DNA from 3 places in the Brevibacillus sp. Leaf182 genome. Region 3 is predicted to be linked to each of the others. Evidence: riboswitches for the same ligand, from Rfam matches in the RefSeq annotation. Region 3 holds a riboswitch; each other region holds the start of a gene.

Region 1 (4,245 bases), on a different contig from region 3:
GAAAATTTTTGTTACCGGTGATTTTTATGTATACTTTTACCATTACTGCGAAAAGGAGTTCATTCAAAATGCCTGATTCGGTGCGCACGAGAAAAGGAGCAAGTAAAGCCTCGCTCATCCCTGAAAATGTATTAGCACTCCTTCATGCTGGAGAATTAGAAAGCGTCAATTTGACTGAGTGGCAGGCTGTTGATCATATTCATCTGTTACGAAGCGTTCTGCCTCATGTTCAATTAGGTGCGCATGTCTCTCAACTTATTGATCAATTAGAAGAAACGGGATCTACAAGCGGAATGAAAGCTATCCGTCTGATTGGACAAGAACTACTTGCGATCTTACACGAATCTGGTAAACCCACAGCTACGTCTCCCGTTTTCCTATCGTTGGCCACCCACAAGTCAGACAGTGTACGTTGCTGGAGTGCCTATATCATCGGCCTGGACAACACCTTATCGCTCGAAGAAAAGCTAAAGCAAATAAGAAAACTAGCAGCTGATCATCATTTTGGAGTAAAAGAGATCGCATGGATGGCGATTCGAGATTCTCTCGTGCATGATCTCAACCATTCCATTCAACTCCTGAGCGAATGGGTACTTGATACCGACGAAAATATTCGCCGCTTTGCGGTAGAAGCCACACGCCCACGAGGGGTCTGGTGTAAGCATATTGACGCATTGAAAAGTGAGCCTGCTCGCTGCCTGCCTTTACTCACTCCAGTGAAGTCAGATGCATCTAAATATGTTCAAGATTCTGTAGGGAATTGGTTGAACGATTCGAGTAAATCACAACCAGACTGGGTGACGCAGCTTTGTGACGAGTGGCTAAGAATCTCTGATACAAAGGAAACGAAAAGAATTGTCACTAAAGCGAAAAGAACGATCCTGAAGACCCAAACCGAACAGAAATGATGAACCGAATCACATATTTATCCCAATTTTATTTGTTGAATTCATTATCCGAGGAAAGTTTGCGCTTAATCGATCAATTAACCTCCTTAACCCCTTTCCCCCAAAATACGTGTATTCAAACACCGGAAACTTTTTCAGAGGGCTTCCATTTCATCAAACAGGGGAAAGTACGTTTATATAAAGTAAATCGGGATGGGCGGCAGTTCACATTTGATATCCTCGGGGAAGGCAATGTGTTTGGAGAAATGGATTTGCTCTCATTAGGTACGAGGGAGATGTATATAGAAACCATCGAAGACTGCCTCATTTGTAAAATGAGCAAAGCAAAATTTGAGAGCTACATAATCGAACATCCTCAACTGATGATGAAGATCATGAAGCTCATTAGCGATAGAATGGCTTCGATCAGCCAGGCAGCCGAAAATCTTGCCCTTCTCCCTTTACAAGATCGCATTCTTTCCACGTTAGTAAAGCTTGCCGATCAATTTGGCAATCCCAACAGTTCGGCGTTTCAAAAAATTGATTTACCTCTTTCCCATCAAGAACTCGCCCACTTTGTCGGGGCATCCAGGGAAGCTGTGACGGTAGCATTACGTGCTTTAGCAAGAGAAGAACTGATTCAAACAGGCTTTAAATCCATTTCCATTCATCGGGACAAAATTTTGAAGAAAATGTAATTCAGATTACATCTTTCCCTCCAAAAGAAAGATATCGTAAAGCTATGGCTTCTACTATTCTTTCGAAAAAGAGGGGAACGACATATGAATAAACCACATTTTCAGAGCCTGCGCGAAGAGCTAGATAATACAACCATTCAAATAGCAGACTTCCTCACTCGTGAAGTAACGGATGCATTTACAAGATCACTCGAGGAGTTGCGGACCTCTGGACAGGCAAAGGGCTTGCCGATTGGTTCGATTGCGCCTGATTTTACGTTGAACGACCACACTGGCAAGACCTTTACCCTGTCGGAAGAAGTCGTAAAAGGCCCCGTCGTCCTCACATTTTTCCGTGGATCATGGTGCCCCTACTGCAATTTGGAGCTGCAAGCATACCAAAAACAGATCGATACGATAACCTCTCTGGGTGCTCAATTGCTTGCCATTAGTCCACAATCTCCTTCACACTCTCTTACTATGCAAGAGAAAAACGGACTGAGCTTTCCCTTGTTATGCGATACCAATAACCAGGTGGCAGAAAAATATAAACTCAGATTCAGACTGCCTGATTATTTACAGAATACTTACCGATCATTGGATATTGATCTCAAGCATTTTAACAGTGACGATTCCTGGACGCTCCCCATTCCTGCTACTTATATCCTCGACAACCAGGGCGTAATCCGGTCAGCATGCTTAGATCCAGATTACAAAAAGAGAATGGAGCCTACTGAAGTTTTCGACATTCTGCGAACCCTAACCTAACGCCTATAATGAAGAACCAGTTGATCCCACAACTGGTTTTTTGTACGTCTATGCTTTATGAACAATTAGTATCTTTTCCCTACCAAAACTTGACAAAGATATATCTTTTGGCTTATATTTTGCATGATTACGTCTAGCAAAATTCGACACGTTTTCACAAATTTTGCTAATAAATGCAAAAGGCAAAGTCATCGAAAGGTGGCGACGCAAAACCACGGGTCTACAGTCTTTGACCATGATAGCCGGGTTGCCATCATCTTGAGACCATTTTTTCGATGTTGGTAGCTTCGGTTGTTCCATTTCGATGGAACGGCCTTTTTTGGTGTTTATATTTTTGAAAGGAGGATGAAAGCACTTTCATTTTCGCAACAGATGGAAAAACATAACTTTTGAGACGTCAAACATACACAACATGGTTCAATCAGAGAAAATGATGGAGTGGACAAGTTATGTACAAACAAGTAGAAACCGTACAAGAGTTAGCAAAATTTCATGAAATCAAAGAAACAGTATGGACAAGCATGGGCTTCGAGATGGAGTACGCGAAAGAAGGCTCGGCTCTGTTCCTCTTAATTGCCGAAGATGGTGAAGCAGGTGGAACGTTTGAAATGACGCCCTTTTCCAAATCAAGTGCTTATATGAAATCACTTTTTCAGGATGTTGTTACAGAAGACATGAAAGTAATGGAGGTAGACAGTCTCGCTGTTTTGCCGAAATACCGTGGACAACTAGGGCAAAAAGGAATTTGCTTGATGATAGATTACGCTGAAAAGCATGGATATACCCACGCAATCGGTGTAGCAGATCCGACTTTTTTTACGTTCATCAACAAGAAGTATCAAGTAAAGGCGACTCAGACCAAAGAAATCGTCTTTTACAAAGGGGCCGATGCCATTCCGACCCTTTTCCATCTAAAAGATGTCTATGACAATAAGCATGATCCGAAATATTCCTGGTACAATTCGTCGTCATCCAACCAAGTAAAAGTCGAAGTAGGTGGGTAAAACATGGATAACATTGATCTATTGAGAAGAAGAAATAATTGGGTCGTAATCGTATTCGCCAGTATTATTACGGTTGTTCAAGTCTTAAACCTCTTTCTAGGCGTACCGTACACATTCGTTTTCACGGTGCTGGGTATTTTGTATGGTGTGCTGGCACCTTTTACTTACATCTCCAATCGCCCGAGCTTCCGTGAAAAAGCAGCGCCCTTCATGAAGTTTTTCAACTTCGCCGTAATCGGGATCTTCATGTTCATCGTAGTTGGACTGGACCCGCATATGATCAATATCATGACCATTATGTTCTTTGTAGCAGTCATGGGGATTTATCAAGACCGACTCATTAATATTTTGACGATTGTATCGACATTGGGTATTGTCTCTTACTACTTCCTGACACAGAGAGAAACGATTTTCCATTCGACAAGCAATCTTGATCTGATGTACTTCCTGCTTACCTTCTGCTTCGTCTCTGTCACAAGCATGATGCATGCTGTATTCAATAACAAGCTGCAAGAGGAAAGTGAGCAACAAAAGCAAGAAGCGATTGCCTCGAAGGAATCGTTGCAACGTGTTCTGGATCAGATCAACGAATCACTCACCTCTATGCAAGACTATCAAGAGAATTTGAACAAGGTGACGGACGGTGTAAATGTTCGCGCTGTCGAAACCGTCGCTTCCCTACAAGACATTATGGAGTCCTTTACGATTCAAACCAGCAATACGGACGAGCTGCGTCGGGAAATGAGCTCGACGAATCTGCAAGTTGAGGACATGACCCGCTCTGTTACAGAGATGCATGAGTACGTAGAATCGACCAAAGAAGCCACTAGCGAGAGCGGCAAACGCATTGGCAACATCGGCAATGACTTTGAACGATTCATCACGGACATCCAAGGTACGAACCAGCTG
Region 2 (4,245 bases), on a different contig from region 3:
AGCTACGTGTTCAGCATGGCCCAGCCAAATGCCAACTTCATAGCATTGGCCTTGGAACCGGAATCGGTAGACAGCTACGTCACGTTTAACTTCTTGCCCGTTGAAAAGGGCGATGAAGTCCCGGTGTACCGCTATATGCTGGAGCAATCGCTACCTACCATCCAAATGAACTAAAGGAAAAATTCCCCTCTCTAAAGTTAGACTCCTGAGAGGGGAATTTTGTTACATGTATAGGCTTACTTTATTTCAAACACTTCTTGGGCAAGCCCTGCCAGCTTTTGCGTATTGTCGCTCACTTCGACCATCGTCGCAGAAATTTCCTCCGTAGCGGCTGCCTGACTTTCCATGGTTTGATTAATCAATTCAATCGAATTTTGCAGCAGGGTTATCAAATCCCGGATGGAATCTGTGGTTTGCTTGATTTTGTCCGCGTTCGCCCGTGAATCCGTCGCCATATTGCGAACTTCATTCGCAACGACAGCGAACCCTCGCCCTGCATCTCCTACTCGCGCAGCCTCAATGCTCGCATTCAGTCCCAAAATGTTACTTTGATCAGCGATTTTTTTCACGGCGAGCGTGATTTGCTCGATCTCAGTCGTACTTTGGCTCACATCATTGGCTTGCTCTGAGATTGCCTTCATTTGCTCGTTTAAATTCCCGATCTGCACAGCCATCTCATGTGTGGTGGCACTGACCTGCTCGACGACGCTCGAGAGATTTGCGGCAATTTCATACAGCTCATTGGCTCGCTCCATGCTGGAACCGATGCCGACACCACCGATGACTTTTCCCGTGTGATCATGCAGAGGGATTGCCCGTGCGACGAGAGGGAAACCAAATAATTCCTTGGGGACCATCATCGCCTGCTTGGTGTTTTTTCGAATCGCGTTGGTGATCACATCTCCTTCCTGGAGTGGATCACCCGGCTTGACTTGCAGTGCAAATGTTTGGGCAGGCACATTGCACAATAGCTTTTCCGTGTCATAGACCCCAATGGTAATGTCATCGGAGAGCAAATCATTTAAATAGGGGGCAACCTTGATGAACGCCTCGAGCAGCTCTGCGTTTTTCCCCTCTTCGGAAGCTTCTGTTTCGTTCCATTCTACGTAACCGTTCATGACCCACTTCACCTCTATATTTTGCTGGCATTAATACGGAAATTGGCGTTGCTTGTGCTGAACCGATATCCATTTCAGCGTAGTAAACTCTTCTAAGCTCCATTGACCGTTCAAACGTCCCAACCCAGAGTGCTTTTCACCGCCAAACGCCACGATTGGCTCGTCATTGATCGTTCCATCGTTGATGTGAATCATGCCGGTCTCAATTCGTTTGGCCATCTGGGCACCTCTCTCCAGATCGCGTGTATGAATCGCCCCGGACAATCCAAATGGTGTCTCGTTTGCCATGCGAATCGCTTCTTCCTCCGAAGTAAACGACATAATGCAAACAGCCGGACCAAACAGCTCTTTAGAAGCAATCGACATGTCTGTGGTCACTCCTGTCAAAACGATCGGCTCGACCAGGTTGCCCTTTACTTCCCCTTTCAATGCAGGAACGGCTCCTTCCCGTATCGCCTCATCAATCGTTGCCATCAGGTTGGCGACTTGCCGTTGATTGATGAGTGGACCGATTACCGTGTCAGGATCATTTGGGTCGCCTACCTTGAGTCCAGATACTTTTTCCACATACAGATCGAGGAATTTATCGTATACATCTTGGTGAACCAGAACCCTGTTAGCCGACATGCAAATCTGGCCTTGGTGGGTAAAGCGGCTGAATACCGCTGCATTAACGGCATACTGGAGATCCGCATCCTCCAAAACGATCAGTGCACTATTGCCGCCCAGCTCCAAAATCGCCTTTTTGAAATGCTTCGCTGCCACTTGCGCGATATGGCTTCCTACTTGGCTAGAGCCTGTAAACGAAAGGATGCGCGGAATCGGGTGGGAGACAAAACCATCGCCAATTTCCGCAATATCCGTCACAACAACGTTGATCAAGCCTTTTGGCAGACCTACTTCTTCAAAAATTTTCGCGATGAGCGTCCCACCCGTGATTGGCGTGTGCTCATGCGGTTTAAGGACGACACCGTTGCCCGCACCAAGAGCTGGAGCTACAGACTTCATCGACAGATAGAACGGGAAGTTGAACGGACTGATGACACCGACAACGCCTGCGGGAATCCGATACAAGCGATTTTCTTTTCCGTCTACGGGAGAAGGAAGAATTTTTCCTTCCATGCGCACCGGGAACGTAGCCGCTTCGCGAATAATATCCTTCACAAGCCCGATCTCAAAAAACGCCTTTAATCGGGTTCCACCCAATTCACGTATGATGATCTGAATGATTTCTTCTTCATTCTCTTCGATATAGTGAACAGCTCGCTCCAACATTCGGGATTTGGTATAGGCATTCACTTCATCCCACTCTTTTTTCGCGTTGGCTGCCGCCTTGTAAGCCGCGTCGATATCCTCCAGATTTGCCATTTTGAATTCTGCGATGACTTCCCCGTTGTAAGGGTTGATATCTTGCAATGTCTTCGCGCCCAGTCCGTCGCGCCACTCCCCATTAATGTACTGCTTGTCCAGTGTTTGAAGGATTGACATGCTTTAACCTCTCCCTTTTGTAAAGGTAATAGGCCCCTTTCGCATGAAAGGAGCCGTAAAACTAAAACAGCAAAATACACTGCTAGTCGGCAACCCGGCTGCCATCGTAACGTGTACATTAGGCCCGTGGCTTTGCGTCCCCAATTTTCAATGGGTTTGCCCATTCATAGCGAATGCTGGTAGGATTTTGTCGAAAAAAGGAAAGATATGGAGAATCCTACTTTGATTATAGTACTCCATTTCGAATAGTCAAACGAAAACATGTAAATAATTAGTGAAAGAAAGGGAACAAATACCAAAAAGTCCGCATCGCTTGGATACGGACTCCTGATTCTTTTTCCTTATGATCACAATAACTTTTTGACATCCTTTACGCTCGTCGCGAGTATTTGCTCTACCGCGTTGGCGTCCCTCACGTGTTTGGTCAAGCCTTCATTCAGCTCGTCCAGCAAGCCCTTTGCATCCCTTACCTGCTGGGACACATCGTCAGCAAATCGCTTTTGGTGCGCGATGATTTCCATCACACCTGACACTTCGACGTTCAGGGCCTGGAAAGCATTCACGATCTGATCCGTCTTCTCCGCAGCATCCTTGCTGATAGAAAGTCCGTCTTTGATCGCACTGCTGCTTTTTTCACTGTTGGACAACGCTTCTTTTGTTTCTTCCTGAATCTTGCCGATCAATTCTGCAATCGTCTTGGTCGAATTCGCTGTCATCTCGGCCAGTTTCCGTACCTCATCCGCTACAACAGCAAAGCCTCGGCCTTGTTCACCCGCACGTGCCGCTTCTATCGCTGCATTCAGGGCGAGAAGGTTGGTCTGATTGGCAATGTCGCTGATCACCTTGACGATACTCGTAATTTCCGAAGAGCGCTCTTCCAAGCGGCTCATGGATTTGGACGTATGGACCGATTCTTTGTCGAGCAGGCTCATGACTTCCACAACGTCCGTCATAGCCTTTTTGCCTTCATCTGCACGCGCTACCGATTGTTTGCAGATGTCTGTCAGGCGCTCTCCTCGATCCGACAGTTGGCTCGCAGATTCATCATCCCGCTCGTTAATGACCTGGATATTATCTACGACACGCTTCATTCTCGTCACCAAGCGCACCATTTGCTCGGATTCGGCGTTCATCGCTTGGTTCGAAGTGAAGATCGCACCCAAGTGTTCGTAAATACCGCGAAGCTCATGTTTCCAAGCGTCTTGCTGTCCTGCCATTGTGGTCGTGGGAGTTGCCACTGTCGTCGCTGCTGTCTCTTTTTCTGCCAGGCCTTTGTCTTTTTTCCAAAACATCCGCTTCCCTCTCCTTTGTACCCATCAATTGTCACCTCGGCGGCTATATACGCGGGACTCGATTATTCCCGGATGTTGTTTCGCCAAGCTCAGCAAGTTTTCCAAGAAATAATAGTGACCCTCCAAGAGCTCCACGTCTTTACGCTCAAATTGCTTCGCCTGCAAATACTGCTGCATTTCCAAAGCATAGCGCTCCAGTTTATCGTGAAAATCGTTGGCACGAAGCATTTGCTCCACTTCTGGATATTCTGTTTTCAGGCGATTCAGCTCGCTGTATACACGCCCACCCTCCAGAATCATCTGGTAGGCCGTACGCTCGAGCGTAGCTGTCGTAGCTGCCTCCTGCT
Region 3 (4,245 bases):
GACTTGTCCTGCATACCGTCTTTGAAGAATTGGCGCTCGGCAAGATTGATTCCAACGCTTTTGGGGAATGTATCAGCCGTTACTTTTCCATCGCTTGCGATAAACGTATTTCCGTCATACAGTTTCATTTCCTCGGTAAACTTGCGGATGAATTCATTTTTTGCCGCTGCATCATCGGATTGAATATCCGCGGTACGGGCTAAAATCTGAATTTCTGTCATACGCCGGTCCAGATATTGATCCATAGCTATGGCTGTACTAGAAGTAAGGTCAACATAGGATGATTTTTGTTTATCAATCAGTATGGATGAAAAGCTGCTCGTGATAAACAACGAAACGGCAGTAAGTGGAATGACGGCCACGACGAGAAACCAAAGGATCATTTTGTTCCTGAGCTTGTTGAACAAAAACATAGGGTTTTTCCACTCCTAATCCGTGATTGCGAAATAGAAACAGGTAGACTGCTGAGATTTACTCAGCAGTCTGACAAAATATCAATATCCCATTGCAGCGCCTTCACCGCGAGGGTCAGCACCGCCAAATTTTACATTGGTTTGCGGGTCAATCAGGATTGCGCCGGACTGTCCCATCGTATCGGTATAGGCTGCTTCCAGCTTTTCAACTGGATGCCCACGTTTAATCAACTCGTCCAGGACTTCTTGAGGGATGCGGCTTTCCACCTTTAGATTGTTGGAAGAAGATCCCCAGTTGCGTCCATGCAGCCATCTTGGCGCTTCGATTGCGTCTTGCACGCTGAAACCAAAGTCGATGATACGCGTGACGAGAGCGGCTTGCGTTTGCGGCTGTCCTTCTCCTCCTTGTGTTCCGTAGAGAAGATAAGGCTTGTCCCCTTTAAACAGCATAGCCGGGTTAATTGTGTGGAAGGTGCGTTTTCCTGGTTCCAAGTGATTGATGTGTTTAGGGTCCAAAGAGAAATAGCTTCCGCGGTTTTGCAAAAGGATGCCCGTATCTTTCGCTACGATGCCGGAACCCCAGTCAAAATAGTGACTCTGAATGATGGACACTGCATTTCCATCTTTGTCGACGATCCCGAACCAGGTTGTATCTCCTTTTGGATCAAGCGGTTCTACGGATTTGGCGGCTTGCTTCATATCGATGCGCGCAGCTAAATCCTTCCCGTGCTGCTTGGACAACAGCTCATCCACAGGGATATCCACAAAGGCAGGGTCAGTCAGCCATTTATCGCGGTCAGCAAAAGACTGTTTGGTAGCTTCTACAATCGTGTGATAGTAATCGGGTGTTCCTTCACCCATGCTCTTGAGGTCAAAGTTATTCAAAACATTAAGAATAGAGAGCGATGCCATGCCTTGGGAGTTAGGCGGAACGTTGTACGCTTTGTAACCGCGGTAGTCTACCGAAATTGGATCTGCCCAAGTGGAGGTGTGCTTCTCAAAATCTTTCAACGTGAGCAATCCACCGTTGGCTTGCATGTCTGCTACGATTTTTTTAGCAACTTCTCCTTTATAAAAACCGTCAGCGCCTTTTTTTGCAATGATTCGCAAAGTATTGGCAAGATCCTTTTGTTTGAGAATTTCGCCTGCTGCATAAGGATCGCCGTTTGGCTTCAGGAATGTTTTACGGAATCCATCAAAACGTTGAAGGTTTTTCAAGTCATTGTCAGTTGGATCTGTCGCGTATTTCGTCCAATATACTTGGTTGGGGGAGACTGGATATCCGTTCTCGGCGTATCCAATGGCAGGCTCCAGCAGTCTGTTCCATTGAAGCTTACTGTTGCCCATGCTTTTATGGGCGTAGTTGTACGCCTCCCACCAGCCGGAGACGACACCAGGGACAGTGTTTGCCGATTCATAACCGCGGGACGGGATTTTTTCGTAGCCTTTGTTTTTGTAATAGTCGATGGTTGCCTTTTCGCCTGCGCGACCACTGCCGTTCAGCGCCTTCAGCTCTTTTGTTTTAGCATTGTAGATGAGCCAGAAGTTATCTCCACCAATGGATGTGTAATGAGGATAGACGACAGCTAATGTGGAAGCGGCTGTAATAGCAGCATCTACTGCATTTCCACCGTCTTCCAATGTTTTTAGGGCCGCAGCCGTAGCCAGATAGTGAGGAGTCGTCACCATTGCGTTCGGTGACATCGATGTTGGACGGTTAGCAGCTTGTACCCCAGAGAATGTTGATAGCCCGATGACAGCAGTCAGCGCGACGGTCGAGAGTTTCTTCCAGAATGACATTCCTATGAAACCTCCTTCATGATGAATAAAATAATGTTTTCGTTAAACCGGCTATCCGCTGTTGCCTCACCTCCTTTAAAAGTTAAAAATACACAAACATACAAAAATAGACAAAAATAGACATTGTGAGCGCAAAAAAAGACCAATGATATAGGATCATTGGTCTCGTCCTACATCAATACTTCGGTAGCTGGCAAGCGTGTCCGCTGTTACGGAGGTAGCCCCTATAGCTTTGCGTCGCCGGATTTCCCCGGGTATGCCGTTTCGATATCAATGGTTAAAGTAGAAAATTGACACATAAACTGATTCAATCGTTGTGGGAAAATGTTCCTAAAACTCCGTTTGCCAATAATATAGACTATTTACCATTTGTGGTAAATAAGAAAAATTATTTTCATGCAGAAAAATAGTCAGGAATGCTACGGGGAAGGTTGTTTTTCGCAGACATTCGCACACCTCCTGGGGCTGAATTGCTTATGATGATAAAAAGGCACATTCGCCAAGGAGTGAAACAAAGACCATGATGCATCCCGATACAGAATTGCGCTATATCAACGATGAGATCGGGTACGGTGTGTTTGCGACAAAGTTTATCCCAAAAGGAACGATTGTATGGGCACAGGATAATTTGGACCAGGTATTGGACCCGGGATTTGTGGAAACACTTGACTCATTACGAAAACAGGACGTACAAAAATATTCGTTTAAGAACCAGTTCGGAAAGTACATTCTTTGTTGGGATAAGGCAAGGTACGTGAACCACAGCTTTCATGCGAATTGTGTGCCGACCATGTATGATATGGAATTGGCTGCACGGGATATTCTACCGGGTGAAGAGTTGACTGATGATTATGGAACGTTAAATCTGGATGAACCTTTTGATTGTTTGCCCGAGTCCGACACGGAACGCTCCCGCGTAATGCCCGATGACTTGCTTCGATATTACCCGCAGTGGGATCGGATTGCTGCGGAAGCCTTCCAACGTTTCAATCATGTTGAACAGCCTTTGTTGCATCTGATTTCCCCGAAGCATCTCGAAACGATTCGTGGGATCACGGAGCAGCGCGTAGCCATTGATTCTGTCATTCATCTGTATTGCAGGTCACAATGGCAAACGAGGCAGCAATGGAAGACGTGAGCGGGTCGGTCAACGACCCGATTTTGTTGAACTCTGGGTAGAGAATCAGTATTATGGAATGTAAAGGTGAAGTGAAAGGTTGATTTCATTGGAAAACAAGGTAGCGGCATCCAATTTTATCCGCAATATCATGATTGATGACTTGCAAGAGGGCAAAGTAAAGGAAATCATTACCCGCTTTCCCCCAGAACCGAACGGGTATCTTCATATTGGACATGCAAAAGCAATCTGCCTCAACTTTGAGTTGGCACGTGAATTTTCTGGCAAGGCCAACCTTCGATTTGACGATACCAACCCGGTAAAGGAAGACATCGAATACGTAGAGGCCATCAAAAGGGACGTTCAATGGCTTGGCTTCGAATGGGACGGGCTGTTTTTTGCATCTGATTACTTTGAAGAGATGTACAACCGGGCGGTGCTGTTGATTAAAAAAGGTCTGGCTTATGTAGACGATCTGTCTCCTGAAGAAATGCGTAAAATGCGTGGGACATGGACAGAGCCTGGCACAGATAGTCCGTTCCGCAACCGATCTGTGGAGGAAAACCTGGACCTGTTTGCACGGATGCGCCAAGGGGAATTCAAGGACGGAGAAAAGGTGCTACGTGCGAAAATCGATATGGCTTCTCAGAACTTCAACATGCGTGATCCGGTTCTGTATCGAATCTCCCATGCAACGCATCACAACACGGGCGACAAATGGTGCATCTATCCGATGTATGACTTCGCTCATCCGTTGGAGGATGCCATTGAGGGCGTGACACACTCCCTGTGCTCACTGGAATTCGAAGATCATCGTCCGTTGTATGACTGGGTAGTCCGCGAGTGCGAAATGGAGAAGGTACCACGCCAGTACGAATTTGCTCGCTTGAATCTGACCAATACCGTTATGAGTAA

Evidence for each region. Region 3 has a riboswitch for cyclic di-GMP ahead of ggt (gamma-glutamyltransferase). Riboswitches for the same ligand answer to the same signal wherever they lie in the genome.
Region 1: it holds a riboswitch for cyclic di-GMP, as region 3 does, so the genes downstream of both, ASG16_RS13455 (GNAT family N-acetyltransferase) here and ggt (gamma-glutamyltransferase) in region 3, are expected to answer to the same signal.
Region 2: it holds a riboswitch for cyclic di-GMP, as region 3 does, so the genes downstream of both, yfmT (benzaldehyde dehydrogenase) here and ggt (gamma-glutamyltransferase) in region 3, are expected to answer to the same signal.

Annotation. Positions count from the first base shown of each region.
Region 1 is NZ_LMPN02000023.1:17,530-21,774, reverse strand. It holds gene ASG16_RS13470 (DNA alkylation repair protein) at 69-908, shown strand; gene ASG16_RS13465 (Crp/Fnr family transcriptional regulator) at 908-1,585, shown strand; gene ASG16_RS13460 (peroxiredoxin-like family protein) at 1,670-2,332, shown strand; cyclic di-GMP riboswitch class I at 2,504-2,587, shown strand; gene ASG16_RS13455 (GNAT family N-acetyltransferase) at 2,782-3,336, shown strand; gene ASG16_RS13450 (methyl-accepting chemotaxis protein) at 3,340-4,245, shown strand, end outside.
Region 2 is NZ_LMPN02000024.1:269,881-274,125, forward strand. It holds gene ASG16_RS17550 (M14 family metallopeptidase) at 1-174, shown strand, start outside; gene ASG16_RS17555 (methyl-accepting chemotaxis protein) at 237-1,118, opposite strand; gene yfmT (benzaldehyde dehydrogenase) at 1,149-2,606, opposite strand; cyclic di-GMP riboswitch class I at 2,692-2,777, opposite strand; gene ASG16_RS31250 (methyl-accepting chemotaxis protein) at 2,954-3,898, opposite strand; gene ASG16_RS17570 (hypothetical protein) at 3,923-4,245, opposite strand, start outside.
Region 3 is NZ_LMPN02000015.1:270,711-274,955, reverse strand. It holds gene ASG16_RS04180 (methyl-accepting chemotaxis protein) at 1-413, opposite strand, end outside; gene ggt (gamma-glutamyltransferase) at 495-2,213, opposite strand; cyclic di-GMP riboswitch class I at 2,396-2,484, opposite strand; gene ASG16_RS04170 (SET domain-containing protein) at 2,734-3,351, shown strand; gene ASG16_RS04165 (glutamine--tRNA ligase/YqeY domain fusion protein) at 3,431-4,245, shown strand, end outside.